Regions from separate parts of the Micromonospora sp. NPDC048830 genome, predicted to be linked through region 1. Evidence: predicted binding sites of a transcription regulator. Region 1 holds the regulator's gene; each other region holds the start of a gene.

What was found. Region 1 encodes HrcA, which represses chaperone genes, less so after heat shock. Its sites were predicted from a motif close to GGTTNGCACNCTCNNNNNGAGNGTGCNAACC; they were not measured.
Region 2: a site for HrcA is predicted at 7,635-7,665, ahead of groL (chaperonin GroEL). Genes of this name have one in related genera too.
Region 3: a site for HrcA is predicted at 2,655-2,685, ahead of groES (co-chaperone GroES). Genes of this name have one in related genera too.

What each region holds. Positions count from the first base shown of each region.
Region 1 covers NZ_JBICUP010000028.1:54,185-63,966, reverse strand. Annotated here, with positions in the region: partial or broken gene ACGFIZ_RS22620 (LAGLIDADG family homing endonuclease) at 1-351, opposite strand, end outside; partial or broken gene ACGFIZ_RS22615 (PhoH family protein) at 625-1,371, opposite strand; gene ACGFIZ_RS22610 (serine hydrolase domain-containing protein) at 1,532-2,902, opposite strand; gene ACGFIZ_RS22605 (histidine triad nucleotide-binding protein) at 2,998-3,348, opposite strand; gene ACGFIZ_RS22600 (16S rRNA (uracil(1498)-N(3))-methyltransferase) at 3,584-4,318, opposite strand; gene dnaJ (molecular chaperone DnaJ) at 4,370-5,512, opposite strand; gene hrcA (heat-inducible transcriptional repressor HrcA) at 5,590-6,612, opposite strand; gene ACGFIZ_RS22585 (DUF4870 domain-containing protein) at 6,883-7,518, shown strand; gene hemW (radical SAM family heme chaperone HemW) at 7,558-8,781, opposite strand; gene ACGFIZ_RS22575 (enoyl-CoA hydratase-related protein) at 8,801-9,583, shown strand.
Region 2 covers NZ_JBICUP010000004.1:18,707-28,488, forward strand. Annotated here, with positions in the region: gene ACGFIZ_RS05415 (glycerol-3-phosphate dehydrogenase/oxidase) at 1-1,699, opposite strand, end outside; gene ACGFIZ_RS05420 (S8 family serine peptidase) at 1,778-4,288, shown strand; gene ACGFIZ_RS05425 (GNAT family N-acetyltransferase) at 4,339-5,325, shown strand; gene ACGFIZ_RS05430 (hypothetical protein) at 5,394-5,639, shown strand; gene groL (chaperonin GroEL) at 5,819-7,441, opposite strand; gene ACGFIZ_RS05440 (hypothetical protein) at 7,770-8,840, opposite strand; gene ACGFIZ_RS05445 (cold-shock protein) at 8,994-9,194, opposite strand; partial or broken gene ACGFIZ_RS05450 (GNAT family N-acetyltransferase) at 9,420-9,674, shown strand.
Region 3 covers NZ_JBICUP010000002.1:130,476-140,257, reverse strand. Annotated here, with positions in the region: gene ACGFIZ_RS03025 (sulfite oxidase) at 1-364, opposite strand, end outside; gene groL (chaperonin GroEL) at 491-2,137, opposite strand; gene groES (co-chaperone GroES) at 2,208-2,522, opposite strand; gene ACGFIZ_RS03010 (Scr1 family TA system antitoxin-like transcriptional regulator) at 2,914-3,714, shown strand; gene ACGFIZ_RS03005 (DUF397 domain-containing protein) at 3,705-3,893, shown strand; gene ACGFIZ_RS03000 (methyltransferase domain-containing protein) at 4,018-5,232, shown strand; gene ybaK (Cys-tRNA(Pro) deacylase) at 5,254-5,733, shown strand; gene ACGFIZ_RS02990 (sugar ABC transporter substrate-binding protein) at 5,821-6,912, shown strand; gene ACGFIZ_RS02985 (ATP-binding cassette domain-containing protein) at 7,006-7,812, shown strand; gene ACGFIZ_RS02980 (sugar ABC transporter permease) at 7,809-9,071, shown strand; gene ACGFIZ_RS02975 (ROK family protein) at 9,079-9,782, shown strand, end outside.

The DNA.
Region 1 (9,782 bases):
GGTGTCCAGCAACCCTTGCAGGAGGGCCAGCCGGACGTCGATGCTGTTCTGCTTGTAGACGTCGGGCACGAACGTGGTCCCCGATGTGGCCCCGGCCAGACCCAGCGCGCGGATTGCGACCGTCACCGGGTTCGCGACGATCACCCCGCCCCGGTGCCCGTTGACGTGCCGGAGGACAAAGTCGTAGTCACTCCTGCGGACGAGCTCGATGTCGGCGAGCGCGTCCTCGATCGCGCGAGCGAGTTCCGGGTCCGCCGTGCTGAATCCTGGCGTCGTCTGACACGAGATCGAGCCGTCCCCGAGCAGCAGACCGAGCACGTACGGATCGAGCGGAACGTCCTTCGACTCCATCTGGACGGGCGCCACGACCGGGAGCTCGTACCGGCGGATGTGGCCTCGCCGCTCCTGGCCGATCATCTCCCGCGTCTCGAGAGTGCGCCGACGTCCGTGCCGCTTGTCCTCCGGCGTCGCGACCGTCCAGAGGTGCTCACCGCAGCAGACGGTCGACGCGCCGTCCTGGGTCGTGACCCGGTAGACCTGCTTGGGTCCTTGCGGGTAGATGCCGATCACCGGCGTGGGCTTCCCGTCCGAGCCGATGACCAGGTCGCCGACCTGGAGCGACCCGAATGGCTTGAATCCCTCCGGCGTCAGGACGCGGGCGTCGTAAGGCTGCGCACGCCCCCGCATGTACGCCAGCGGTGCGACCTCGATCGTCCCGGCGGCCATCAGCTTGGGGATCGTCTCCGGGTCGAGCATGTCGTGCAGCGCGTCGTAGAGCGGGCGCAGGTAGGGGTCGATCTTCTCGTTCAGCGTGCCGGGCAGGAAGCCCAGCCGCTCTCCCGCCTCGACCGCCGGCCGGGTGAGGATGATCCGGTTGACCTGCTTGGCCTGGAGCGCCTGGACGGCCTTGGCCATCGCCAGGTAGGTCTTGCCGGTGCCGGCGGGGCCGATGCCGAAGACGATCGTGTTGGCGTCGATCGCGTCGACGTAGCGCTTCTGCCCGAGGGTCTTGGGGCGGATGGTGCGCCCGCGCCGGGAGAGGATGTTGAGCGTCAGGACCTCGGCGGGCCGCTCGGTGCCGCCCTGCTCGAGCATGCCGACGGTACGCCGGACGGCGTCGGTGGTCAGGGTCTCACCCTTCTCGATGAGTTCGAGCAGCTCGGTGAAGAGGCGCTCGGCGAGGGCGTTGTCCGCGGGCGCGCCGGTGATGGTGATCTCGTTGCCGCGAACGTGCACGTCGCTGTTGACCGAACGCTCGACGAGTCGCAGGATCTCGTCGCCCGCGCCGAGCAGGTTGACCATGATCTTCGAGTCCGGGACCGTGATCCTGGTCTGCACCCGGGGCGGGCCGGGAGGTGGGGTGCCGGTCATAGGTCGGGCCGCGGGCCCTGAGCCACCTGCTCTCGATCTCGGCGCCGCGCCCTGCTGGCACGGCGGTCGGTTGCCCCCCATTCTATCGCTACCCCCGCCGCCGCACCTCGCCCATCTCCCGCCGCCGACCGGCCCGCCAGGGGGAGCCCACCCCGGAGCGTCAGCGGCGGAAGTCGTAGCCGTCGAAGGTCTCCTGGGTGCGGGTGAAGCGGTACGTGGCCCAGTGCAGGCGGGTCACCGTGCCGTGCTCGTCGCGGGTGAGTCGGAGCAGCTCGCCGGCCTCCCGCCCCGAGACGGTCCGGAACACGTCCGGCCGGTCCGGCAGCGGGGCGAACACCGCCGGCGGCTTCCCAGCCGGGTCGTCGGCGCCCCGGGCCCGCAGCGCCCCGTCGTGCCAGCTGAAGACGTACTCGAAGCCCTCGCCCCACCAGCGGCCCAGCATCCCCCGCAGGTGCGCCGGGGCCGGCTCACCCGGCCGCCACGGCGCGATGTCGGCCGGGTCGTGCTCGGCGGACGCGGCGAGCAGCTCGTGCGTCAGCTCCAGCACCCGCACCCCGGTCCCGGACGAGCCGAGCACGGCGCAGCCCATCGCCCCGGGAGTGCCGGGGCCGCCGCACCGGCCGTAGACGGCGGCCAGGAAGCCGGGCATCGCCCCGTCGTGGCCGACGTGGATCACCCGGTCTCCCTGCGGCACCAGGATCAGGCCCAGCCCGAACCCGGCCCCCCAGGACGTCTCGTCGGTGACGGTCCGCGGCCAGCGCATCTCGTCGAGCGTGGCCGGGGCGAGCACCGCACCCGACGGGTCCAGCGCGGCCGGGTCGGCCAGGAACGCCGCCCAGCGGGCCATGTCCGAGGCGGTGCTCCACAGCTGGGCGGCGGGCCCGACCGCGCCGAAGTCGGTCGGCGGCTCCGGGTGCGCCTCGTCGGAGTAGGCGTCGACCAGGAACCCGGTGGCCGCCGCCGGGTCGGGCCGGTCGGTCGTGGCGGTCAGGCCGAGCGGGGCGAGCACCCGCTCGGCGAGCACCTCGGCCCAGGTGCCGCCGCACAGCCGGGCCACCAGCTGCCCGAGCAGCGCGAGGCCGAGGTTCGAGTAGTGGTAGCGGCGGGCGGGCGGCAGCACCCGCTCGGCCCGGGCCAGGTCGGCCAGGAGCTGCTCGACGTCGGGGGCGGCCAGGGTGTCCCAGACGTCGCCGTACGGCTCCCGCTGCAGGCCCGCGGTGTGGGACAGCAGCCGGCGCACGGTCAGCTCGCCGTGCGCCGGGACGTCGAGGTGCCGGGCGACCGGGTCGTCCAGGTCGAGCAGGCCGGCGTCGCGGCACTGCATGACCAGTACGGCGGTGAAGGTCTTGGTGACCGAGCCGATCCGGAACCGCGTCCGCGGCCCGAGGGGATGGTCGTTGCCCGTGCCGCCGACCGCGCAGGTCCACAGCGGCCGGTCGGCCCGGTGCAGGGCGGCCGACACGGCCGGCACCCGCCCCTCGGCCTGGGCCCGCCGCACCATCCGCTCCAGGCGCCCGCCGATCGCAGTCATGGGCGTGGAGTCTAGGGAGGAGCTCGTGCCGCCGGCCCGCGAGGTACGGACGGCGCGGCGAGCGCGGCGCGGGTCGTCGGACGCCGTCGGGACGCTCAGCGGCAGACCATCGGCCCGAGCGGCGCGCCGCCGAGCACATGCGCGTGGACGTGGAAGACCTCCTGGCCGCCGTACTCGCCCGTGTTGAACATCAGCCGGAAGCCGTCGCCGAGCAGCCCCTCGTCCTCGGCCACGGTGGCGGCCGCCGCCAGCAGCTCGCCGGCCAGCGCCGGGTTGCCCTGGCTCAGGGTGGCCACGTCGGCGTAGTGCTCCTTCGGGACGACGAGCACGTGCACCGGGGCCTTCGGGTCGATGTCCCGGAACGCCAGGGTGGTGTCGGTCTCCCGGACGACGGTCGCCGGGATCTCCCCGGCGACGATGCGGCAGAACAGGCAGTCGGATCCCATCGGGGCATGGTAAGCGCTGGCGAACGGCTGGCGCATGATGTGGCCCGTGAACGCACGGGCGGTACTGGCTGGCGAGCCCGGAGGCGGAGTGGGCCTCCGGCACGATCGTCGACCTCAACGGCGCGTCCTACCTGCGTACCTGACCCCCACTTCGTCGATCATGGACCCGTGGTGGGCGGAGCGCCCCGATTTGTTACCTTCGCGGGGCGCCACAGCTCCATGATCGACGCGAGGGTCACCAGCGGGCCAGGCGGGTTGCCAGGACGCTGAGCGCGGCGACACCGGCGGTGGAGGTGCGCAGCACCGCCGGGCCAAGGCGGACGGCGCGGGCGCCGGCGGCGCGGAACGCGTCCAGCTCGGCCGGGGCGATGCCGCCCTCCGGGCCGACCACGAGCACGATCTCGCCGACGGCGGGCAGCTCGGCGGTGCTGAGCCGCTCGTCGGCCTCCTCGTGCAGGACGAACGCGGCGGCGGCCCCGCCGATGCGGCGCGCCACGGTCGCGGTCGACTCGTCGGGGGCGCCGGCCACCACGGGCAGCCACGGGCGGCGGGCCTGCTTCGCCGCCTCCCGGGCGGTCGCCACCCACTTCTCCCGGGCCCGGACGCCCCGCTCCCCCCGCCACAGCGTGACCGAGCGGGACGCCGCCCACGGGACGATCTCGTCCACCCCGACCTCGGTCATCGCCTGCACGGCCAGCTCGCCCCGGTCGCCCTTGGCGATGCCCTGCACCACGGCGACCCGGGGTACGGGCGCGTCGACGTACCCCCGGGAGGTGACGTCGAGCTCCAGGCTGCCGCGGCCGACGGCCCGGACCACGGCGGCGGCGGTGCCGCCACGGCCGTCGGCCAGCAGCAGCTCCTCGCCCACGCGCAGCCGCTGCACGGTGGCGGCGTGGTGCCCCTCGGGGCCGTCGAGCGTCAGCTGGTCGGCGGTGGGCAGGGACTCGACCAGGAACAGCGGCGCGGACACGAGCAAAGGCTAACCGCCCCGGCCGGTGCCGGGGCGGCTGGCCGCCACGACTCAGGCGTGGCCGTTGAACGCGTCGCGCATCCGGGAGAAGAAGCCGCCCTGCTTGGTCAGCTCGGCGACCTCCTCGCCCCGGGTCTTGGCGAAATCGCGCAGCATCCGCTCCTGGTCGGCGTCGAGCTTCGTCGGGGTCCGCACGTCGAGGTGGACGTACAGGTCGCCCCGGCCGGTGCCGCGCAGGTGCGGCACGCCCCGGGCGCGCAGCCGCAGCGTGCTGCCCGGCTGGGTGCCCGCCTTGACGTCGACCGTCTCCTCGCTGTCCAGCGTCTTGATGGTCAGCCGGGTGCCGAGGGCGGCGGCCGTCATCGGGACGGTGACCCGGCAGTGCAGGTCGTCGCCCTTGCGCGAGTACACGTCGTGCGGCCGCTCGTGGATCTCCACGTACAGGTCGCCGGCCGTGCCGCCGCCCGGACCGACCTCGCCCTGCTGGGCCAGCCGGATCCGCATGCCGTCCTCGACACCCGCCGGGATCTTGACGGTCAGCGAGCGGCGGGTGCGCACCCGGCCGTCGCCGGCGCAGGTCGGGCAGGGGTGCGGGATCGTGGTGCCGTAGCCCTGGCAGACGGTGCACGGCCGGGCCGAGACCACCTGGCCGAGGAAGGTGCGCTGCACCGACTGCACCTCGCCCCGGCCGCCGCACGCCTCGCAGGTGGCGAGGTGGGTGCCGGCGGCGGTGCCGGCGCCGGAGCAGGTGGTGCAGAGCACGGCCGTGTCGACGGTGATCGGCGCCTCGACGCCGAACGACGTCTCGTGCAGGTCGAGCTCCAGCCGCAGGATCGCGTCCGCCCCCGGCCGGGTGCGCGGTCGCGGGCCGCGGGAGGCGCCGGCCGCGCCGCCGAAGAAGGCGTCCATGATGTCCTGGAAGCCCACGAACGGGCCGGCCCCGCCGGGGCCACCCGGACCCGCGCCCCCGCCGCCCGGCGCGAGCGGGTCGCCACCCAGGTCGACGATCTGCCGTTTCCGGTCGTCCGAGAGGACCTCGTACGCGGCGTTGATGTCCTTGAACTTCTCCTGGGCCTCCGGGTCCGGATTCACGTCCGGGTGGAACTGCCGCGCCAGCTTGCGGTAGGCGCGCTTGATTTCGTCGTCGGAGGCGTCCCGGCTCACGCCGAGGATGCCGTAGTAGTCCCTGGCCACTGCGTTCGGTGTCCTCATGTTCGTCTCGCGTTGCGCCCGGTCGTCGGTCGGAATCCGGCCCTGTCGGCCCTGACTGGTCAGTTCTGGGCCAGCAGCTCGCCCACGTAGCGTGCCACGGCCCTGACGGTGGCGATGGTGCCGGGGTAGTCCATCCGGGTGGGGCCCAGCACGCCCAGGCCGCCCACGATGGTCACGCCGGGGCCGTACCCGGTGCTGACCACGGAGGCGGCGCGCAGGTTGTCGATCTCGTTCTCGTCGCCGATGCGGACCCGCGTCGTGCTCGGCTCCGCCTCGCCGATGAGCTTGAGCAGGACGACCTCCTCCTCCAGCGCCTCCAGGATCGGCCGCAGCGAGCCCTGGAAGTCGAGCAGGCCACCCCGGGCCAGGTTGGCGGTGCCGGCCAGCGCGATCCGCTCCTCGTGCCGCTCCACCAGCGTCTCCAGCAGCACGCTGGAGAGGGTGGCCATGGCCGGGCGCAGGTGCGACGGCGACTCCTCGACCACCGCCTGCACCAGCGGCGGGGTCTCGGACAGCCGGGTGCCGACCAGATTCTCGTTGAGCAGCCGGCGCATGTCGGTGACGTCGTCGGCGGGGATCGGCGCGGGCAGCTCGACCAGCCGCTGCTCGACCCGACCGGTGTCGGCGATCATCACGAGCATCAGCCGGGTGGTGGAGATCGGCACCAGCTCGAGGTGGCGTACGGAGGAGCGGGCCAGGCTCGGGTACTGCACCACGGCGACCTGCCGGGTCAGCTGGGCGAGCAGCCGGACGGTGCGGTGCACCACGTCGTCGAGGTCGACCGCGCCGACCAGGAAGCGCTCGATCGCCCGGCGCTCGGCCGGGCTCAGCGGCTTGACCCGGGAGAGCCGGTCGACGAAGAGACGGTAGCCACGGTCGGTGGGGACCCGGCCGGCACTGGTGTGCGGCTGCCGGATGTAGCCCTCCTCCTCCAGCACCGCCATGTCGTTGCGGACGGTCGCCGGGGAGACTCCGAGCTGGTGCCGCTCGACCAGGGCCTTGCTGCCGACCGGCTCCTGCGTGGCGACGTAGTCCTCGACGATGGCGCGGAGCACGGCGAGCTTACGGTCGTCGAGACCCACTTCTCCCCACCTCCTGTCGCACGTCGGCGCCGGCACCGCGCGTCCGCTCGCCCGACCGGCACCCGGGCCGGAGGGCGCGCCTGGCACTCGACTGTAACGAGTGCCAGTCTACGTCGGCGGGGCCGCCAGCGAGAAGATCAACGACGGACCCCGTGTGCGCCGGCCGCACCGCCCCCGGGCTGCGCCGGTGCGTTCCTGCCCGATCGTCCCGCCGGACCCGACCAGTGTCGCTCTGGTGTCCCCTTGCCGGCAGCCCCTACCGTGATGTACATGACTGAACCACCTCGCCCTCCCGGAGCGGGCGACCCCGGCGGCTGGCCGCCGGAGCCGACCCCGCCGTCGGCGCCGTACGGCTCGTCGGACGAGCCCCCCACCGCACCACTGTCCGGGGCACCGGGCGGGGCCGGCTATCCCCCGCCCGGTGGCTATCCGCCGCCGCAGGGCGGCCAGCCGCCGTCGAGCGGCTACCCCCCGCCCGGGGGCTACCCTCCGCCGGGTGGCTACCCGCCGGGTGGCGGATATCCGACGGGTGGCGCGTACGGCGCGCCGTCCGGCGGCTACGCGAACAACGAGGACAAGACGTGGGTGCTGGTCGCCCACTTCGGCGGCGCCGCGGGGATGTTCCTCGGCGGGGGCGTGCTCGGCTGGCTCGCGCCGCTGATCGCGCTGCTGGCCCGGGGCAACCAGTCGCCGACCGTCCGCGCGCACGCGGTCGCCGCGCTGAACTTCCAGCTCCTCTGGTCGGTCATCGCGCTGGTGGGCTGGATCCTCACCTGCATCCTGATCGGCGTCCTGATCGGCCTCGCCGCCATGGCCGTCGGCATCATCTTCGGCATCGTCGCCGGGCTGCGGGCCAACGAGGGGCAGCTGTACCGCTACCCGATGTCCGTCAGCTTCATCAAGTGACCCCGGCCGGCCGCTCCCCCGGCCGGTCGGGCACCACGGTCAGGGCAGCAGGTCGCGCACGACCGCGTCGGCCAGCAGCCGCCCGCGCAGGGTCAGCACGGCCCGGCCCGCCGCGTACCGGGCCGGGTCGAGCAGGCCGCCGTCGAGGGCCCGCCGCGCGCCGGCCCGCCCGGCGTCGTCCAGCACCTCCAGCGGCAGCCCCGAGGCCAGGCGCAGCCGCAGCATGACGTCCTCCATGTGCGCCTCGCCGGGCGTGAGCACCTCCCGGGCCAGGCCGGGCGACTCCCCCGCGGCGAGGCGTCGCGCGTACGCGCTCGGGTGCTTGACGTTCCACCAGCGCACCCCGCCGACGTGGCTGTGCGCCCCCGGGCCGAGGCCCCACCAGTCCGCCCCGCTCCAGTAGAGCAGGTTGTGCCGGCACCGGCCGGCCGGCGTCCGGGCCCAGTTCGACACCTCGTACCAGGAGAAGCCGGCAGCGTCGAGGGCGGCCTCCGCGGCCAGGTAGCGGTCCGCCGCCACGTCGTCCGACGGGTACGGCAGCTCGCCGCGCCGCATCCGCGCGGCCAGCCGGGTGCCGTCCTCCACGATCAGGGCGTACGCGCTGACATGGTCCACCCCCGCGGCCACCACCTGCTCCAGCGAGCCGGCGAAGTCCTCGGCGCTCTCCCCCGGCGTGCCGTAGATCAGGTCGAGGTTGACGTGGTCGAAGCCGGCGTCGCGGGCCTCGCCGGCGGCGACCGTGGCCCGGCCGGCGGTGTGCCGGCGGTCGAGGATCGCCAGCACGCCCGGCGCGGCGGACTGCATGCCCAGCGAGATCCGGGTGTACCCGGCCGCGCGCAGGGTCTTCAGCGACTCCGGCGTCACCGACTCGGGGTTGGCCTCGGTGGTCACCTCGACGTCGGCGGCCAGGCCCCAGGCGCGGTCGATGCCGTCCAGGATGCGGGCCAGGTCGTCGGCGGCGAGCAGGGTGGGGGTGCCGCCGCCGACGAAGACGGTGTCGACCCGCGGCGGCGGGGCGTCGGCCAGCACCCGGCGGGCGAGCGCCAGCTCCGCCAGCACCGTGTCGGCGTACGACTCGCGGTCGGCCCCGCCGCCCAACTCGTCGGCGGTGTACGTGTTGAAGTCGCAGTAGCCGCAGCGGCTGGCGCAGAACGGCACGTGGACGTACACGCCGAAGCCGCGCGCGCCGACGGCGCGGGTGGCGGTGGCGGGCAGCGAGCCGTCGGCGGGGACGGATTCGCCTTCTGGAAGGGCGCCGGGCATGGCCACTAGTGTGCCCGGCATGACCTCCTCCGACGCGCTCGTGCGGGTCGCCACGGCCCGCGGGGTGACGACCCTCACCCTGGACAGCCCGCACAACCGCAACGCGCTCTCCACGCCGCTGATGACCGAGCTGCTGGCCGGGCTGGCCGCCGCGGTGGCCGACGACGCCGTCCGGGTGGTCGTGCTCGACCACACCGGGCCGGTGTTCTGCTCCGGGGCCGACCTGAAGGAGACCGCCGCCGCGTACACCAGCGGGACCGTGCCCGCCGGGATGCTCGGCGACGTGCTCGCGGCGGTGTGGGAGTGCCCGAAGCCGGTGGTGGCGCGGGTGGCCGGGCCGGCCCGGGCCGGCGGGTTGGGCCTGATCGCGGCGGCCGACCTGGCGCTGTGCGCCCAGGAGGCCACGTTCGCCTTCACCGAGGTGCGGATCGGGGTGATCCCGGCGGTGATCTCGGCGACCGTGCTGCCCCGGCTGCACCCCCGGGCCGCCGCCGAGCTGTACCTCACCGGCGACACCTTCGACGGCCGGCGGGCCGCCGAGATCGGGCTGGTCACCGCGGCCGTGCCGGCGGACGGGCTGGACGCGGCGGTCCAGCGGGCGTGCGCCTCGCTGGTCCGCGGCGCGCCGAGGGCGCTGGCCGGGGCGAAGGCGCTGCTGCGCCGCCCGCCGGCGGTCGACCTGCGGGCCGAGATCACCGAGCTGGCCGCCCTGTCGACCGGGTACTTCCTCGCCGCCGAGGGGCGGGAGGGCGTGGCCGCGTTCCGCGAGAAGCGCGACGCCGCCTGGGTGCCCACGACCTGAGCAGCCTTCCGGCGCTGTGCCGCTACCCGGACGGGCGGTTTGCGGCCCGGGCAGGCGTTTCGCGGCCGAGCCGGCGTTTCACGGCCCGGGGGCGGGGAAGCCCCGCCGGGCCGAGGCCGTCCGGGTCCCGCCGGGCGGCCCGCCTCCGCGCGGAAACCGCGAGAGGTCGCCGACCGGCTACGCAACGGAGCGAACCGGT
Region 2 (9,782 bases), on a different contig from region 1:
ACTGGGACTGCCGCTCCGCCTCCACCCGGGCCCGGTAGTGCTCGATCTCCCGCTCCCGGGTCGCGGCGTCCCAGCCGAGCACCGCACCCATCAGCTCCGCGGTGTGCTCCGCCGACTCCAGCCCGCGGTGGGCGGTCTCGAAGGAGATCCGGGTACGCCGGGTCAGCACGTCCTCCAGGTGCAGGGCCCCCTCGGCGCGGGCCGCGTACGTCACCTCGGCCGCCAGGTACTCCGGGGCGCCGGCCAGCGGGGAGGCGAGCAGCGGGTCCGCCTCGACCAGCGCCAGCAGGTCGAGGGTGAGGGTGCCGTACCGCTCCAGCAGGTGCTCGACCACCCCGACCGGCACCCCGTGCCGGCGGGCCAGGTCGGCCCGGTCCCGCCACATCGCGGCGTACCCGTCGGCGCCGAGCAGCGGCAGGTCGGCCGTGCGGGACGGGCGCACCCCGCCGAGCCGACGGGCGGCGCGGTCGACCACGTCGGAGGCCATCACCCGGTACGTCGTGTACTTGCCCCCGGCGACCAGCAGCAGCCCGAGCATCGGCTCGACGACCGCGTGCTCCCGGGACAGCTTCGAGGTGGAGTCGGCCTCACCGCTCAGCAGCGGCCGGAGCCCGGCGTACACGCCCTCGATGTCGGCGGTGGTGAGCGGCCGGTCCAGCACGGTGTTGACCTGTTCCAGCAGGTACGCGATGTCGCGGGCCGACGCGGCCGGGTGCGACCGGTCGAGCCGCCAGTCGGTGTCGGTGGTGCCGATGATCCAGTGCCCGCCCCACGGGATCACGAAGAGCACGCTGGTGGCGGTGCGCAGGATCAGCCCGGCCTCGCCGGTGATCGCCGAGCGGGGCACCACGAGGTGCACCCCCTTGGACGCCCGGACCCGCAGCCCCGGGCGCAGCCCGACGTCGTTGAGCATCCGCGACATGTCGTCGCTCCACACCCCGGTCGCGGCGATGACGGTGCGGGCGCGTACCTCGAACTCGGCGTCGGGCGAGCCGGCGGGGGCCTCCAGGTCGCGGACGCGGACCCCGGTCACCTCGCGGGCCTGCCGGATCAGCCCGACCGCGCGGGCGCTGGTGACCACGGTCGTGCCCAGGCTGGCCGCCGTGCGGGCCAGGGTGACCACCAGCCGGGCGTCGTCGACCTGCCCGTCGTAGTAGCGGATCGCCCCGGCCAGGGTGTCGGCGCGCAGGCTCGGGAAGACCCGCCGCGCCCCCTCCCGGGTCAGGTGCCGGTGCAGCGGCATTCCGCGCCCACCCCCGAACAGCCCGGCGAACGCGTCGTACGTCGCCACGCCCAGGCCGTAGTAGGACCGGCGGAAGGCACGGCCCGGCAGCTCCCGGGCGCCCCGGCCGGCGGGCAGCGGGACGAGGAACGGCACCGGCCGAACCAGGTGCGGGGCGAGCCGGGTGGCCAGCAGCCCCCGCTCGGTCAGCGCCTCGTGGACCAGGTGGAACTCCAACTGCTCCAGGTAGCGCAGGCCGCCGTGGATGAGCTTGCTGGACCGGCTGGACGTGCCGGCGGCGAAGTCCCGGGCCTCGACCAGGGCCACCTTGAGCCCCCGCGAGGCGGCGTCCAGCGCCGCCCCGGCGCCGGTGACGCCACCGCCGATAACCAGGACGTCGAACCGCTCGGCACGCAGTCGTCGCAGGTCGGCGGCGCGGCGCGCCGGGGAGAGCTGACCGGCCACGGCTCGGGACACGTTGGGGTCACGCACCCGTACACCGTAACCGTCACGGCCGCCGGACGGCAGGTCGCGAACCCGCCGTACTGTCGGGGGATGGAGGTCGGCCCCCCACCCCCGCCCGGTCGTCCCGTCCCGCCGGACCCGCCGCCGCACCGCCCCGGCCCCTGGCCGGTGGTGGCGGCGGCGCTGGTCGGCTGCTGGACGGTCGCGGTCACCGTCCCGACCGAGCTGGTCGGCTGGCTGGCCGATCAGACCCTGCTGGCCGCCGGGCTGGACCGGGCGGTCTGGCTGTGGCCGGCGGTCGCCCTGGCCACCGTCGTGCTGGCCGGCGTCCCGGTGCTGCTGCTCGCCCTGCTGCCCCGCGCCGGGGCGGTCCGGGCCACCGGGCGGGCCTGGCTCGCCGGGCTGCTGGCCTTCGGGGCGCTGGCCCTGCCGCGCGCGCTCCCGCCCGTGCACCACGAGGGCTACCTGGCCGCGTCGGCCCTGACCGCCGCCGCGCTCGCCGTCGTGCTCGGCCGGCTGTCGCGGAAGCGCCTCCCGGCGCCGCAGCGGGCCCTGGACGGGCCGACGCCGCTGTCTCCCGTCGGCGGGCCGCCGGCGTCGGCCGCCGCGGAAGGCGTGGGCCGGGCGGGCGGGGCGGTCCGGCGACCCGCCCCGGCGACCCTGCTGGCCGTCGCCGCCGGGCTGGCCACGCTGCTGCCCTGGGCGTGGGTCGGCGGCCTGGGCGGGCTGCTGGAGACCGTGCTCGCGGCGGCAGCGGCGGCGGCCGTCGGCGTCCTCGCGGGGGCGTTGCTCGACGCGCCGTTCTGGTCGTGCTTCGCGGTGGGCCGCCCGCCCCGGCCGGCCCGGCTGGTGCTGGTCGGCGGCCTGGTGGCCGGGGTGACGCTGCTGCTGGTCGCGGCCGGGGTCGGCCAGTCCGGGACGCAACTGCCCGCGCTGCTGACCCTGCCGCCGCTCGGCTTCGCGCTGGCCGCGCTCCAGGCCCCGGCCGCCCGGGGGAACGGCCCGGCCGGCCCCGCCCCGGCACGCTGGCTGGTCGGGCTCGCGGTGTTCGGGCCGCTGGCCTTCGCCGACCCCGAGGAGATCACCCTCCTCCTGGCGGCGGACCGGGACGTCCCGTTCTGGGTGGCGGTCGCCGCCGTCGCCGGGCTGGCGGTGGCCGCGGTCCTGGCCGTCGCGTACGGCGTGCTGCTGGCCCGCCCGCGCGGCCGGACGCCGAGCCGACGGGTGGCGGCCGGAACGGCCGCGGTCCTGCTCGCCGGGGCGGCGGCGGTGTACGCCGTCCCCGGCCAACCCGGCCTGTACGGGGAGCGGCTGCTGGTGGTGCTGCGCGAGCAGGCCGACCTGAGCGGCGTGCCGGCCGGTGCGCCCGGGCGGGCGGGCCGCGACGCCAGGGCCCGGGAGGTCTACCGACGGCTGGTCGGGACGGCCGGGCGCACCCAGGCCGGCCTGCGCCGCGACCTGTCCCGGCTCGGGCTCGCCCCGAGGCCGTACTACCTGGTCAACGCGGTCGAGGTGGACGGCGGGCCGGGCGTGCGGGCGTGGCTGTCCCGCCGGCCCGAGGTGGCCCGGGTGCTGGTGAGCCAGCGGCTGCGCCCGCTCCCGGCGGCCGCCCCGACCACCCGCGGCGGGCAGCCCGCCCCGACGGGCCCGGCCTGGAACGTCTCGCTCGTCGGCGCCGACCGGGTCTGGTCGCAGCTGGGCGTGACCGGCGCCGGCGTCGTGGTCGGCAGCTCGGACTCCGGGGTGGACGGCCGGCACCCGGCGCTGGCCGCCGGCTTCCGGGGCGGAAACGACTCCTGGTACGACCCGTGGTCGCACACCCGCACGCCCACCGATCGGGGCGGGCACGGCACCCACACGACGGGCAGCGCGGTCGGGCGCGGCGGCATCGGGGTGGCGCCGGGGGCGAGCTGGGTCGGCTGCGTCAACCTGGACCGCAACCTCGGCAGCCCGGCCCGCTACCTCGACTGCCTGCAGTTCATGCTGGCCCCGTTCCCCGCCGGCGGCGACCCCTTCACCGACGGACGCCCGGAGCGGGGCCCCCAGGTGCTGACCAACTCGTGGGGCTGCCCGCCGATCGAGGGCTGCGATCCGGGGGCGCTGCGGGCGGCGACGGCGGCGCTGGACGCGGCCGGCGTGTTCGTGGTGGCGGCGGCCGGCAACACCGGGCCGTACTGCGGGTCGATCGAGGACCCGCCGGCGACGTACCCGGAGGTGTTCACGGTCGGCGCCGTGGACCGGCAGCGCCGGGTCACCGAGTTCTCCAGCCGGGGGCCGGTCCCGGGGGCGGCGAAGCCGGACGTGGTCGCCCCGGGCGCGGGGGTGCTCTCCGCGATGCCGGGCGGCGGGTACGCCACCCTGGACGGCACCTCGATGGCGACGCCGCACGTCGCCGGGGTGGTGGCGCTGATGTGGTCGGCGAACCCGGCCCTGGTCGGGGACGTGGAACGCACCCGTCGCATCCTGCGCGAGACGGCCACCCCGGCCGAGCCGACGTACCGCTCCCGCAACCCGTCCGACGCCTGCGCCGGCGACGCCAACATCACCGGGGCGGGCGTCGTCGACGCGTACGCCGCCGTGCGCGCCGCCCGCGCCGAGTGAAAGAAAGGGCGGGTGCCCGCCCCGGCGGCGATGGCCTAGGGTCGGCGACCATGGACGCGGAGACGACCGTCGCAGAGCTGGCCGCCGACGCGCTGCCCGACGTGGTGGCCCTGTGCCGGCGCGCGCTGGACCTGCCCGAGGACGCGGCCGAGGCGGCGGCGATCGTCGACACCCTGCACACCCGCGCCTCGGCGGACCGGGCGGTGCTGGCGCTGGGCGCGTACCGGGGGGCGGAGCTGGTCGGGGTGCTGATCGGTTCGCTGGCCGCCCGGGAGCCGGCCGCCGGCCACGTCGACCTGGTCGCGGTGGCCCCGGAGCAGCGCCGCCGGGGCGTCGGCCGGGCGCTGCTCGCCCGGGCCGAGCGGGTCCTGGCGGAGCGGGGCGCGGTGGAGGTGCTGCTGGCCGGCAACCCGCCGTACTACGCCTGGCCGGGAATCGACGTGCGGTACACGCCGGCGATCTGCGCGGCGCTGGCGCTGGGCTACACGCAGGACCGGACGGCCCTGAACATGACGGCCGACCTGTCGTACGACGGGTCGCCGGCGCTGCGGACGACGGAGCCGGCGGAGCGGCGACTGGCCGACCGGGGCATCGCGGTACGGCGCGCGGAGCCGGCGGACCTGCCGGCGCTGGCGGCGTTCGCCCGGTCCACGTTCGGCGGCGCCTGGGACGGGGAGCTGGCCGGCTCGGTGGGCCGGCCGTGCGCGGGGGCGCACCTGGCCGAACGCGACGGGCGGATCATCGGCTTCGCCGCCTACGGCTCGTCCCGGCCGACCTGGTTCGGGCCGATGGGCACCGCGCCCGAGGCGGAGGGCTCGGGGATCGGCGGGGTGCTGCTGCGCCGCTGCCTGCGTGACCAGCGGGACGAGGGGGCTGAATCTGCCCAGATCGGCTGGGTCGGGCCGGTGTCGTTCTATTCGGGCAGCGTGGGGGCTCGGATCGGGCGGGTCTTCTTCCTGTACCGCAAGCCGGTCGGGGCGGCCGTCGACCGACCGTTCGGGGACGGCGGGCACCCGGAGAGCGCAAAGAGGATATAGATCCGAATAGTCCCGTTCGGCCGCGTCGGCCATCGACGGCTCCTACCGTTCCGGTAGAGGAGGCAGTCATGACCACGGACGACGACCAGACCGACGACGTACAGCCCGTCACCTGGGCGCCGGTCGACGAGCTCCCGGGGCAACTACCGTTCGACCGGCTGGACTACGGCGACGCCGAGCAGTTGGCCGAGATGGCGGGAGCGGGCGCGCCGATGGCCGAGGAGCCACTGGCCCTGGTGGACGAGCCGATCCGCATCCAGCAGCCGTACGACCGGGCGCGGAAGCGACGCAACCAGCGTCCCCTGCCGACGTAGGCCCGCCCGGAGTCCGTACGACGGCGGCCGACCGCCGCGTCTTGATCGCCTCCATGTCGGCGACACAGGGGTGTCCGAGCCCTCTGGATGCCGCCATGTCGGCGACATGGTGGCGGATCACCCGAGCGGGGGCGGACCGCGTCAGCGGCCCGCCCCCTTCGGCGTTGGTGGAGCTGGACTCAGAAGTCCATGTCCCCGCCGCCGGGGCCAGCCGGGGCGGCCGGGGTCTTCTCCGGCTTGTCCGCGACGACGGCCTCGGTGGTGAGGAACAGCGCGGCGATCGACGAGGCGTTCTGCAGCGCCGAACGGGTCACCTTGGCCGGGTCGATGATGCCCGCGGCCAGCAGGTCCACGTACTCGCCGTTGGCGGCGTTGAGGCCGTGGCCCGCCTCCAGGTTGCGGACGTGCTCGACGACGACGCCACCCTCCAGGCCGGCGTTGACGGCGATCTGCCGCAGCGGGGCGTCCAGCGCGATCTTGACGATCTGCGCGCCGGTCGCCTCGTCGCCGGTCAGGTCCAGCTTGTCGAAGGCGGTCTTGCCGGCCTGCACCAGCGCGACGCCACCACCCGGGACGATGCCCTCCTCGACGGCGGCCTTCGCGTTGCGCACCGCGTCCTCGATGCGGTGCTTGCGCTCCTTCAGCTCGACCTCGGTGGCCGCGCCGACCTTGATCACCGCAACACCGCCGGCCAGCTTGGCCAGGCGCTCCTGCAGCTTCTCGCGGTCGTAGTCGGAGTCGCTCTTCTCGATCTCGGCCCGGATCTGGTTGACCCGGCCCTGGATCTGCTCGGCGTCGCCGGCACCGTCGACGATGGTCGTCTCGTCCTTGGTCACCACGACCTTGCGGGCGCGGCCCAGCATGTCGAGGCCGACGGCGTCCAGCTTGAGGCCGACCTCCTCGCTGATGACCTGGCCACCGGTGAGGATGGCGATGTCGGCGAGCATGGCCTTGCGGCGGTCACCGAAGCCCGGCGCCTTGACGGCGACCGACTTGAAGGTGCCCCGGACCTTGTTGACGACCAGGGTCGCCAGGGCCTCGCCCTCGATGTCCTCGGCGATGATCAGCAGCGGCTTGCCGCTCTGCATGACCTTCTCGAGGATCGGGAGCAGGTCCTTCACGGACGAGATCTTGCTGTTGACGATCAGGAGGTACGGGTCGTCGAAGACGGCCTCCATACGCTCCGGGTCGGTCATGAAGTACGCGGAGATGTAGCCCTTGTCGAAGCGCATGCCCTCGGTGAGCTCCAGCTCCAGGCCGAAGGTGTTGCTCTCCTCGACGGTGATGACGCCTTCCTTGCCGACCTTGTCCATCGCCTCGGCGATGATCTCGCCGACGCTGGTGTCACCGGCCGAGATGGAGGCGGTGGAGGCGATCTGCTCCTTGGTCTCCACGTCCTTGGCGAGCTTGAGCAGCTCCTCCGAGACGCTGGCCACGGCGGCCTCGATGCCCCGCTTCAGGGCCATCGGGTTGGCGCCGGCGGCCACGTTGCGCAGGCCCTCGCGAACCAGGGCCTGGGCCAGGACGGTCGCCGTCGTCGTGCCGTCACCGGCGACGTCGTCGGTCTTCTTCGCGACCTCCTTGACCAGCTCGGCGCCGATCTTCTCGTACGGGTCCTCGAGCTCGATCTCCTTGGCGATGCTCACACCATCGTTGGTGATGGTGGGGGCACCCCACTTCTTCTCGAGCACGACGTTGCGGCCCTTGGGGCCGAGGGTCACCTTCACGGCGTCGGCGAGCTGGTTCATGCCCCGCTCGAGGCCGCGGCGAGCCTCCTCGTCGAACGCGATCATCTTGGCCATACGGCGTTGTCCTCCTGGACACTCACGGGCCACCCGAGTGTTGTGCCCCGGATGGGCCGCCTGGTGTACGCACCTTGGGACGTCGCCACCTGGCGACGACGACGTCCGTCGGCCGGGCCGGATAGCCCGCGACGACCGGCCATGTGCCACCCGGCGGTCACCCACCGGGAGGCCGTGGCCCCACCGCCCCGACCATTGGCACTCGCCGTACGCGAGTGCCAATGACTTGTTTAGCACTCTGCCCTGCCGAGTGCAAGCACGATGGGCCAGTCGGGCCCACCCCGGCGCGGCCCGACCAGCGCAACCGATCCGGGTACCACGCTCACAGTCAGCCGAGTTCACCCGCCAGCCGGGCGGCCGTCACCGGGGCCTCGCACGCCCGCTGCTCGGCGTACGTCACGATGAGGCCGACGAGGTGGACCAGGCCGTACGGAAGCGTGATCACGGCGGCCACCACCGCGTACGCGACGTTCCACCCGCTGAAGCTGGCCGCGTCGGCGGGATCGCCGAGCAGCGCGCCCGCGACCTGCACCGGGGCCAGGACCAGCGAGAACACGGACGCCGCGAGCCCGACCAGCGCGATCCGCCCGAGCACCGCCCCGAGGCGGGCGTGGAACATCTCACGGGCCCGGCCCAGCGGGGCGCCGCGCTCGAAGAGCAGCACCGGGCCGAACAGGCTCAGCGCGGCCATCACGTACAGGCCCGGCAGGTAGCACAGGACCAACCCGACCGCCGCCAACAGGCCGTAGACCAGGGTCCAGCCCCACAGCGCCGGGGCGCGGCGCAGGCCGTACCGGAGGGCGGCGCCGACCGGGACGGGCTCGCCGGCCGCCTGGCGCGCGACCACCCAGGTGCCGGCCGCCCAGCCGACCGCCTGGACGAGCGCGAGCAGACAGCTGAGGCCGAGCAGGGCCGCGAAAAAGACGCCGAGGTCGCCGAGGTACCCGTCGGGCAGCGCGGCGGGCGGCGCGCCCGGTGCCGTGGGCTCCAGCGGCAGCACGGGGTACAGGGGCACCACCGCGAGCAGCAACGCGAGCGTCGGCAGGGCGTGGGTGAGCAGCAGGATCGGCGTGAGCTGCCGCCAGCCGCGGCGCACGACGCCCGCGCAGCGCGAGAACCAGCCGCTCAGGCCCTGGCCGGGCGGCGTGACGAGCGGGTCGGCGGGGTCGTACCCGGGTGGCGGCCAGTGCGCGGCTCCCGGCGGGTGGCCGGGCGGCACCGGACCAGGGTGCGACGGGTACGTGGGCAGTCCGGCGTACGGGCCCGGACCGGCGGCCGGCTGGGGAGCCGAGCCATCCGTCCGTTCGGGCACGGCCGGATCCCAGCTCGTGGTCTGGCCGAACTCGCCCGGGTACCAGGACCCTGGGGCAGGCCGGTCGGGTACGGGCGGCTGTGACATGAACCCTCCTCAGCGGCGACGCCGGAACGGCTCATGATCCTGCCTGGTCCCGCCCCGTATCCGCTGCCCCGTTTCAGGTGGACGGACGCGGCGGGACCCCCGGTAGACTTGGTCGGGGCCCGCCGATGCGCGGGCCCCGGAACCGGTCGAGGGTCAGGCGAGGCGGACCCGCTCGGCCTGCGGGCCCTTCTGCCCCTGGGCGATCTCGAACTCCACCCGCTGCCCGTCGTCCAGCGCCTTGTAGCCGTCCATCTCGATGGCGGAGAAGTGTACGAATACGTCCTGACCGCCGTCGACGGCGATGAAGCCGTAGCCCTTCTCGGCGTTGAACCACTTCACGGTGCCCTGTGCCACGGTGCACTTCCTTAACGTCGCGCGGCCTTTCACAACCCTCGGGACACCGGCTCAACCGGCAGCCCCGGACCACCGGTTCCGGAGTCGACGACGACCACGAAATCAGTGACCGAAATCGCACGGTACACGAGCGGTGACAGCAGCGCACGGTCCCAAAACGGCCAATATCGGACCGACCTCAACCCGGACTCACATAGGCGTCCATCACTGCGATAGGCATGCGGGATGACAGCAGCGCCAAGCCCGCAGGCCACCGGCCGCACCACGCCGACCGCCACGGCGGTGACGGCCACCGTACGCCGGGTGACGCCGCAGGACACGGCCCGGATGCGCGCCTTGCGGCTGGAGATGCTCGCCGACGCGCCGCTGGCCTTCCTGGAGACCGTCGCCGACGCCGCGGCCCGACCGCACGCCGAGATCGCGGCCCGGGTGGCGTCGGTCGCCGCCGGCCCGCGCACCGCGCAGTTCGTCGCCGAGCCGCACGACGCCCCCGCCGGCCGCCCCACCGGCGACGCCAACCGGCCTATCGGCGAGGCCAACCGGCCCATCGGCGAGGCCAACCGGCCCATCGGCGAGGCCAACCGGCTC
Region 3 (9,782 bases), on a different contig from region 1:
GCGCGTCGGCGGCGTTCGCGCCGGCCCGGGTCAGCGCGGCGGCCACCCCCAGTGCGGCGAAGGCCGCGATCCCGGCCAGCCCGACCCGGAAACGACGCGCGGCGAGCACCCCGAACAGCGCCGCGAAGGCCGCCAGCAGCAGCGCCGTCCCGACCAGAAGGGCGACCTTGTCGTACGTGCCGAAGACGGCGATACCGAACTGCTTGACCGACTCGGGGACGGTGTCCACCACCAGTCCCCCGACCGCGACCAGCGGCGCCGACCGGGGGCCGGTCAGCACCGCCACCGGCTCGGCCGCGCCGATCGCCACGGCGGCGGCGGTGATCCCGGCCAGCGCGGCGTACCCGCGCGACATGCTCTCCATGCCGCCAGTGTCGACGCTCCGGCCGGCCGGGCAACAGCCACGGGGGCGTTCCGTAAGCATCCCGAAAGGCGTCAGGGCACGCCGTCGGGTGACGGCGTGCCCTTCAGCGTTGTCGTACGGCGTCGGTCAGAAGCCCGGGCCGTGCTGGTGGCCGTGGCCGTGCGAGTGGCCGTGGCCCCCGGCGGCGGCCGGCGCCGGCTTCTCCGGCTTCTCCACCACCAGGCTCTCGGTGGTGAGCAGCAGGCCGGCGATCGAGGCGGCGTTGGTGACCGCGTTGCGGGTCACCTTCACCGGGTCGATGATGCCGGACTTGACCAGGTCGACGTAGACGCCGCTGGCGGCGTCGAGGCCGTTGCCCCACTCCTGGCCGACGACCTTCTGCACCACCACGTAGCCGTCGTGGCCGGCGTTCTGGGCGATCCAGCGCAGCGGCTCGACCAGCGCCTTGCGCACGATCGAGACGCCGACCTTCTCGTCCCCGGTGAAGCCGAGGTCGTCGTCGAGCACCGGCACGATCTGCGCCAGGGCGGCACCGCCGCCGGGCACCGTACCCTCCTCGACCGCGGCCTTGGTGGCGGCGATGGCGTCCTCGATGCGGTGCTTGCGCTCCTTCATCTCGACCTCGGTCGCCGCGCCCACCTTGATGACCGCGACGCCGCCGGAGAGCTTCGCCAGCCGCTCGGAGAGCTTCTCCCGGTCCCACTCGGAGTCCGAGGCCTCGATCTCCTTGCGGATCTGGGCCACCCGGTCGGCAACCTCGCCCGCCTGGCCGCCGCCGTCGACGATGGTGGTGTTCTCCTTGTCCACCACGACGCGGCGGGCGGTGCCGAGCACCTCCACGCCGACCTGGTCGAGCTTGTAGCCCAACTCCGGGGCGATCAGCTCGGCGCCGGTCAGGATCGCCAGGTCCTGGAGCATCGCCTTGCGGCGGTCGCCGAAGCCCGGGGCCTTGACCGCGCAGACCTTGAGGGTCTTGCGGATCGCGTTGACCACCAGGGTGGACAGCGCCTGGCCCTCGACGTCCTCGGCGATGATCAGCAGCGGCTTGCTGTCCTGGAGGACCTTCTCCAGCAGCGGCAGCAGCTCCTCGATCGCCGAGATCTTCTGCGTGGTGATCAGGATGTACGGGTCCTCCAGGACCGCCTCCTGAGCCTCCACGTCGGTGACGAAGTTCGGGGAGATGAAGCCCTTGTCGAACTGGAGACCCTCGGTCACGTCCAGCTCGGTGGTGAGGGCGGAGCCCTCCTCGACGGTGATGACGCCGTCGCGGCCGACCTTCTCCATCGCCTCGGCGATCAGCTCGCCGATGGTGGCGTCCTGCGCGGAGATCGTCGCGACGTGCGCGATCGACTCCTTGCCGGCGACCTCGACGGCCCGGCCCAGCAGGGCCTCGGAGACCTTGGCGGCGGCCGCGTCGATGCCGCGCTTGAGCCCGGCGGGGTTGGCCCCGGCGGTCACGTTGCGCAGGCCCTCGCGGACCATCGCCTGTGCGAGCACGGTCGCGGTGGTGGTCCCGTCGCCGGCGACGTCGTTGGTCTTGGTCGCCACCTCCTTGACCAGCTGCGCGCCGAGGTTCTCGTACGGGTTGGTGAGCTCGATCTCCTTGGCGATGGTCACGCCATCGTTGGTGATCGTGGGCGCACCGAATTTCTTGTCCAGGACGACGTTGCGCCCGCGCGGGCCGAGGGTGACCTTGACCGCGTCCGCGAGGGCGTTGACACCGTGCTCCAGCAGGTGCCGGGCGTCGTCCGAGAAGCTCAGGATCTTCGCCATCTGTATCCCTTCGAAGCGACGTTGCCCCGGCCCGGCGAGCCGGACCGGGGCAACGACACTGATCGGTTGCTTACTTCTCGATGACCGCGAGGACGTCGCGGGCGGAGAGCACCAGGTACTCCTCGCCGGCGTACTTGACCTCGGTGCCGCCGTACTTCGAGTAGATGACGGTGTCGCCGACCTTGACGTCAACCGGAATCCGGTTGCCCTTCTCGTCGACGCGGCCCGGGCCGACAGCGAGGACGGTGCCCTCCTGCGGCTTCTCCTTGGCGGTGTCGGGGATCACGATGCCCGACGCCGTGGTGGTCTCAGCCTCGTTCGCCTGGACCAGGATCCGGTCCTCGAGCGGCTTGATCGCAACCTTGGTCGCGGTAGTCACGGGCATACCCTCCTGGGGTACTTGGTTTCGTTGCCGGTCGGCACGCCGACCAGCGTCAATCTGCCACATGCCACCGGGCGGGGCCGTCGTCGCGGGTGCCGGTCCGCCTGGCGCTCAACCCCCGGGCACGGGCCCGGAAGCTGGCACCCTCGATGGGAGAGTGCTAATCGCAGGTTATTCCTCGGCTAGCACTCCGTCAAGGAGAGTGCCAACGCGACCACCTCCGTGTCGCCGCACCGTCGCCACCGTGTGGCCGCATCGTCGCCACCTGTCGCCGTGGCGCCGCCACACTTCCGCCACTCGTTACCGCAACACGCCGGGAGCACCTCGCTACGCCGCGCGCAGCTCCCTAGCGTCGCTCGGGTCCCGCATCAGAAGCCGAGAAAGGGATCACCGAGTGTCGCGAATACCCACCCTGACGTTGTTGCACGAGCAACTGCGCCGGGCCCGCCAGGCGCGCGGGCTCAGCCAGGAGGAGCTGGGCAAGCTGATCAACTACTCGTCGTCGAAGGTGAGCGCCGTCGAGACCGGCCAGAACCCGGTCACGCCCGACTACCTGGCCCGGGTCGACACGGCGCTGGACACCGGCGGCCTCTTCGTCGCCATGCTGGAGCTGATCCGATTCCACGCCGCGCCGGAGTGGTTCCGCCCGTGGGACGAGAACGAGCGGGAGGCGACGGCGCTGCGCTGGTACGACCCGACCGTGATCCCCGGCCTGCTCCAGACCGAGGGGTACGCGCGGGCGATGCTCGCCCTGGGCGGGGAGCTGACCGCCGATGAGGTCGAGACGCGGGTGGTGACCCGGCTCGCCCGGCAGGAGGTGCTGACCGCCACCCCGCGCCCGCAGTTCGTCGCGGTGCTGGAGGAGCACACGCTGCGCCGGCAGGTCGGCGACCCGGCCACGATGCGCGAGCAGCTGGAGCACCTGCTGGCCGTCGGCGCCGAGCCGAACGTGCAGGTCCGGGTCGTGCCGGCCGAGGCCCCCTGGCACAACGGGCTCAACGGCCCGTTCGTCCTGGCCCGGCTCGGCAACGGCGCCGAGCTGGCCCACCTGGACAACCAGCTCCGGGGCCAGACCGTCGACTGCCCGAGCGATGTTGCCGCCCTGGAGCACCGCTGGGAGACTGTGACGGGTGAAGCGCTGCCGTGCCGGCAGTCCGCCCGACTCATCGAGGAGGCGGCAAAGACATGGACCTGACCCGAGCCACCTGGCGCAAGGCGTCCCGCAGCAACAGCAATGGCGGCGCCTGCGTGGAGGTCGCCGACAACCTGCCCGGCGTCGTCGCCGTCCGCGACAGCAAGGATCCGACCGGGCCGCTGCTCACCTTCACCCCGGCGAGCTGGCGGGCCTTCGTCGCCGACACCCGCACCCGCTGACACCAGCGTCCACTGACGCCTTCGTCCGCTGACGACGCCCTGCGCTGACGCCACCGTCCGCTGACGGCCCCGCCGCGCCGACACCACCGTCCGGGCGGCCCGGCGGGGCCGGGACAATGGCCGCGTGGATCTGGACCAGCTCGCCGCGCTGCGTACCCCCGAGGGGTCGGCCGCCCTCGCGGCGGCGACCGAGGTGGCCGGCGGCGACCCGCTGGCGGCGGCGGCCGCGCTCCGCTCGGCCGGGGTGCCCGGCGGGCTGGCCGCCGCCGCGCTGACCCAGGCGGAGCTGCGCCGCCGCGCGGCGGTCAAGTTCGGCCCGGCCGCCGCCGGCATGTTCCTCACCCGGCCGGGGCTGGAACAGGCCACGCGCGGGGTGGTGTCGGCCCGGCGGGCCCGCCGGCTGCGCGCCGCCGGGGTGCGCACCCTCGCCGACCTGGGCTGCGGCCTCGGCGCGGACGCGCTCGCCGCCGCCCGCGCCGGCATCCGCGTGTACGGGGTGGAGGCCGACCCGCTCACAGCCGCGATGGCCGCCGCGAACGCCGAGGCCGCCGGGCTGGCCGACCTGTTCACCGTCGAGTGCGGCGACGCCACGGAGTTCGACGTGTCCCGCGTCGACGCCGCCTTCTGCGACCCGGCCCGCCGCCGGGCCGGCACCGGCCGGCGGATCTTCGACCCGAACGCGTACTCGCCGCCGTGGGGCTTCGTCGTCCGGCTGGCCGAGCGGGTGCCGTACACGGTGGTGAAGGTCGCCCCCGGCCTGGACCACGCGCTCATCCCGGCGGGCGCGGAGGCGGAGTGGGTGAGCGTGGACGGCGACCTGGTCGAGGCCGCGCTCTGGTGCGGCCGGCTCGCCGAGGTCCCCCGCCGCGCGACGCTGCTGAAGGAATGGCCCCCTGTCGACGCCTCCGGCAGTGAAGGACCCCCCGCCCACCAGCTCACCGGCTCCGGCGCGGCGGAGGCGCCGGTCGGCCCGGTACGCCGGTACGTCCACGACCCCGACCCGGCCGTGGTCCGCGCCCACCTGGTCGCCGAGCTGGCCAACGTCCTCGGCGCGACGCTGGCCGACCCGAGCATCGCCTACCTGTACGCCGACGCCCCGGCCGCGACGCCGTTCGCCCGCTGCCTGGAGGTCACCGACGTGCTGCCGTTCTCGCTGAAGCGGCTGCGGGCCCTGCTGCGCGAGCGGCGGGTGGGCCGGGTCGAGATCCTCAAGCGCGGCTCGGCGCTGGAGCCGGAGCGGTTGCGGCGGGACCTGCGGCTGGCCGGCCCGGAGGCGGCGAGCCTGGTGCTGACCCGGGTCGCCGACGCGCCCACCGTCCTGGTCTGCCGCCCGGTGTGAAAGTCCGTTAGCTTGTCCGTCATGGCGGGACAGGGCACTCCGGCTACGGCGCTGCTGACCAAGCGGAAGATTCCGCACAGCACCCACCCGTACGACGTCTCGCCGGACGCGCCGAACTACGGCGCGCTCGTCGCGGCGGCCCTGGGGGCGTCCCCGGAGCGGGTGTTCAAGTCCCTGGTCACCGAGGTCGACGGGGCGCTCGCCGTGGCGGTCGTGCCGGTGACCGGCGAGCTGGACCTCAAGGCCATGGCCGCCGCGCTGGGCGGCAAGCGGGCGACGATGGCCGACCGGGCCGTCGCCGAGCGGGTCACCGGATACGTCCGCGGCGGGATCAGCCCGCTCGGCCAGCGCAAGCGCCTGCCCACGGTGCTCGACTCCTCCGCGCTGGCGCACGACACGATCTACGTCTCCGCCGGCCGCCGGGGCCTCCAGGTCCAACTCGCCCCCGCCGACCTGATCGCCCTCACCGACGCCGCGACCGCCCCGCTGGCCGCCCGCTGAGCGACCGGCCACGTCTCCGGCGCGTGCTGCCGGGCGCGTCCACCACACACCCCTCGCCAGTTCCGTCCCCGAAAGGAAACCGTGCACATGCGCAGCGGGATCCTCACCATCGCCGCGGCCGGCCTGCTCGTCACCGGCAGCCTGACCGCCTGCGGCGGGGGCTCCGGCGCCGGCCCGGCCGGCCGGCCGAAGCCGAAGATCGGCGTGATCCTGCCGGACAGCGGCTCGTCGAACCGGTGGGAGACCGCGGACCGCCGGTACCTGGCGGCCGCGTTCAAGGCCGCCGGGGTGGACTACGACATCCAGAACGCGCAGAACGACAAGGCGCGGTTCGTCACCATCGCGGAGCAGATGATCACCAACGGCGTGACGGCGCTGATGATCACCAACCTCGACTCGGGCACCGGCAGGGCCGTGCTGGACAAGGCCACCCAGAAGGGTGTCGCCACGATCGACTACGACCGGCCCACCCTCGGCGGCTCCGCCCAGTACTACGTCAGCTTCGACAACGTCGCGGTCGGCCGGCTCCAGGGCGAGGGCCTGGTCAGGTGCCTGGCGGACAAGGGGGTACGGAATCCCGTGGTGGCTGAACTGAACGGCGCGCCGACCGACGACAACGCCGCCCAGCTCAAGGAGGGCTACGACTCGGTCCTCAACCCGAAGTACGCGGCCGGGGAGTACGTCAAGGGCCCCGACCAGGACGTACCCGAGTGGAACAACACCACCGGCGGCACCACCTTCGAGCAGATGCTGACGCAGACCGGCGGCCGGATCGACGGCGTGCTCGCCGCCAACGACGGGCTGGCCAACGCGGTCATCTCCGTGCTGGCGAAGAACAAGCTCGCCGGCAAGGTCCCGGTGACCGGCCAGGACGCCGACGCGCAGGCGCTGCAGCACATCCTGTCCGGCGACCAGTGCATGACCGTGTACAAGCCGATCAGGCAGCAGGCCGAGGCCGCCGCCCGGCTGGCCGTCGCGCTGGCCAGGGGCGAACGGAGGAGGACCGACCAGGTCTTCCGGGACCCCGAGGGCAACCGGGACGTGCCCGCGGTGCTGCTGGCCGCCCAGCCGATCACCAGGGAGACCGTGAAGAACGTCATCGCCGACGGCTTCGTCAGCAAGGACGCCGTCTGCACCGGGAAGTACGCGGCGCTCTGCGCCTCGGCCGGCGTGAGCTGAGCCGACCGGGCCCGGCCGGCGGGCGCGCACCCGCCGGCCGGTGCTGGCCATCGCCGGACCGCCGATTCGCCACGCGCACGCGAAGGAGACCCCTTGCCCGAGACACCCCTGCTGGAACTGCGCGGAGTCGACAAGAGCTTCGGCCCCGTGCAGGTGCTCCGCGACGTCGCCTTCTCCGTCCATCCGGGCCAGGTGACCGCGCTGGTCGGCGACAACGGCGCCGGGAAGTCGACGCTGGTCAAGTGCATCAGCGGCATCTACGACACCGACGCGGGCGAGTTCTTCTTCGAGGGCCGGCCGGTGACGGTGAACGGCCCCCGGGACGCCGCCGGCCTGGGCATCGAGGTGGTGTACCAGGATCTCGCCCTCTGCGACAATCTCGACATCGTGCAGAACATGTTCCTCGGCCGGGAGCGGCGCTCGGGCCTGGTGCTCGACGAGGCGGCCATGGAGGAACTGGCCGCCGAGACGCTGGCCGGGCTGTCGGTGCAGACCATCGGCTCGCTGCGGCAGCACGTCTCCGCCCTCTCCGGCGGGCAGCGTCAGACCGTGGCGATCGCCAAGGCCGTGCTGTGGAACAGCAAGCTGGTCGTCCTCGACGAGCCCACCGCGGCGCTCGGCCTGGCCCAGACCGCCCAGGTGCTCGAACTGGTCCGGCGGCTGGCCGACAACGGGCTGGCCGTCGTGCTCATCTCGCACAACATGAACGACGTCTTCGCCGTCTCCGACCGGATCGCGACCCTCTACCTCGGGCAGATGGTCGCCCAGGTCAGGACCACGGACGTCACGCACGCCCAGGTGGTCGAGCTGATCACGTCGGGGCGCAGCGGCAGGCTCGGCCGGGCCGCCGAGAACACCAACGGGTACGGCGGCGCCGGGACGGCGGGGGCCGGGGAATGACGACCCAGCCGAAGACGGTCCCCCGCGAGCCGGCAGCCGTCACCCCGCCGCCCTCCATCGGCAGCCACTTCCGGGGCTACCTCGCCCGCCTGCGGGGCGGGGACATGGGCGCCCTGCCGGCCCTGCTCGGCCTGCTCGTGCTCTGCACGTTCTTCTCGGTCATCCGGCCCAACTTCCTCACCGCCGGCAACTTCGCCAACCTGTTCACCCAGGGGGCGACGGTCGTACTGATCGCGATGGGTCTGGTGTTCGTCCTGCTGGTGGGCGAGATCGACCTGTCCGCCGGCTTCGCCAGCGGGGTCTGCGCGGCGGTGCTGGCCAACCTGCTGACCCTGCAGGGACAGCCGTGGTACGTGGCCACCCTCGCCGCGCTCGCCACGGGCGCGCTGATCGGCCTGGTGCTGGGCTTCCTGGTCACGAAGGTCGGGATACCGTCCTTCGTGGTCACCCTCGCGGCCTTCCTCGCCTTCCAGGGGGTGATGCTGCTGCTGATCAAGGGCGGCACCAACGTGCCGGTCCAGGCGGCCCCCATCGTCGCCATCGAGAACAGGTACCTGCCGCCGCTGGTCGGCTGGCTGGTCGCCGCCGTGGCCGTGGGCGGCTACGCCGCCGCGCAGCTGCTGCGCCACCGCGACCGCTCCGCCCGGGGGCTGGTGACCGACCCGCTGTCGGTGGTGCTGCTCCGGATCGGCGGGCTCGCCGCGCTCCTGGGCGCCGGCGTCCACGTGCTCAACCTGGAGCGCAGCCTCAACGCCCTGATCAGCTCGAACCGCGGCATGCCGGTGGTCGTACCGTTGCTCGGCTCGCTGCTCGTCGGGCTGACGTTCCTGCTGAGCCGCACCGCGTACGGGCGGCACGTGTACGCGGTCGGCGGCAACCGGGAGGCCGCCCGCCGGGCGGGCATCGACGTGGACCGGATCCGCATCTCGGTCTTCGTGGTCTGCTCGTCCATGGCGGCGGTCGGCGGCATCGTGGCGGCCAGCCGGTTCAGCTCGGTCGACGCCAACACCGGCGGCAGCGACGTGCTGCTGTACGCGGTCGGCGCGGCCGTCATCGGCGGCACCAGCCTCTTCGGCGGCAAGGGCCGGGTGATGGACGCGGTGCTCGGCGGGGCGGTGGTGGCGGTGATCGACAACGGCATGGGCCTGCTGGACGCCAGCTCCGGCGTGAAGTACGTCTTCACCGGGCTGGTGCTGCTGCTGGCCGCCGGGGTCGACGCGCTCACCCGACGCCGGGCCGCCGCCACCGGGAACCGCTGAGCACGCCATGCGAGTCGGGCCGAGCCAGGAGGAGATCCGCCGCCAGAACCTGGGGGCGTTGCTCCGTTACGTCCACATCCACGGCGCGACCTCGCGGGCCGAGCTCACCTCCGCCCTCGGCCTCAACCGCAGCACCATCGGTGCGCTGACCGCCGACCTGACCAACGCCGGGTTGGTCAGCGAGGGCGCGCCGAAGGAGACCGGGCGGGCCGGCCGCCCCTCGCTGGTCGTCCAGCCCGAGTGGGACCGCGTGCACGCGTTCGCGTTCAGCATCGAGGTGGACCGCCTACGGATCGCCCGGATCGGCCTCGGCGGCGCCGTACTCGACCGCCGCGAGCTGGCCCGGCCCCGCGGGCTGGTGGCCACGGAGACCGTCCCGCTGCTGACCGGCGCCCTGAGGGAGATGCGGCGGGCGGTACCGGCCGGCACGATCTGCGTCGGCGCCGGAATCGCGGTCTGCGGGATGGTCCGCCGCGACGACGGCATGGTCCGCCTGAGCCCGCACACCGGCTGGGTGGACGAGCCGATCGGGGCGGCCCTGGCCGCCGAGCTGGGCGCCGGGGCGACGCTGGCGGTGGGCAACGTCGCCGACGTGTGCGCCTTCGCCGAGCACGCCCGCGGCGTGGCGGCGGGCTGCGACAACGTCCTCTACCTGCACGGGGACGTGGGCGTCGGCGCCGGCATCATCGCGGGCGGCCGGCGGCTGACCGG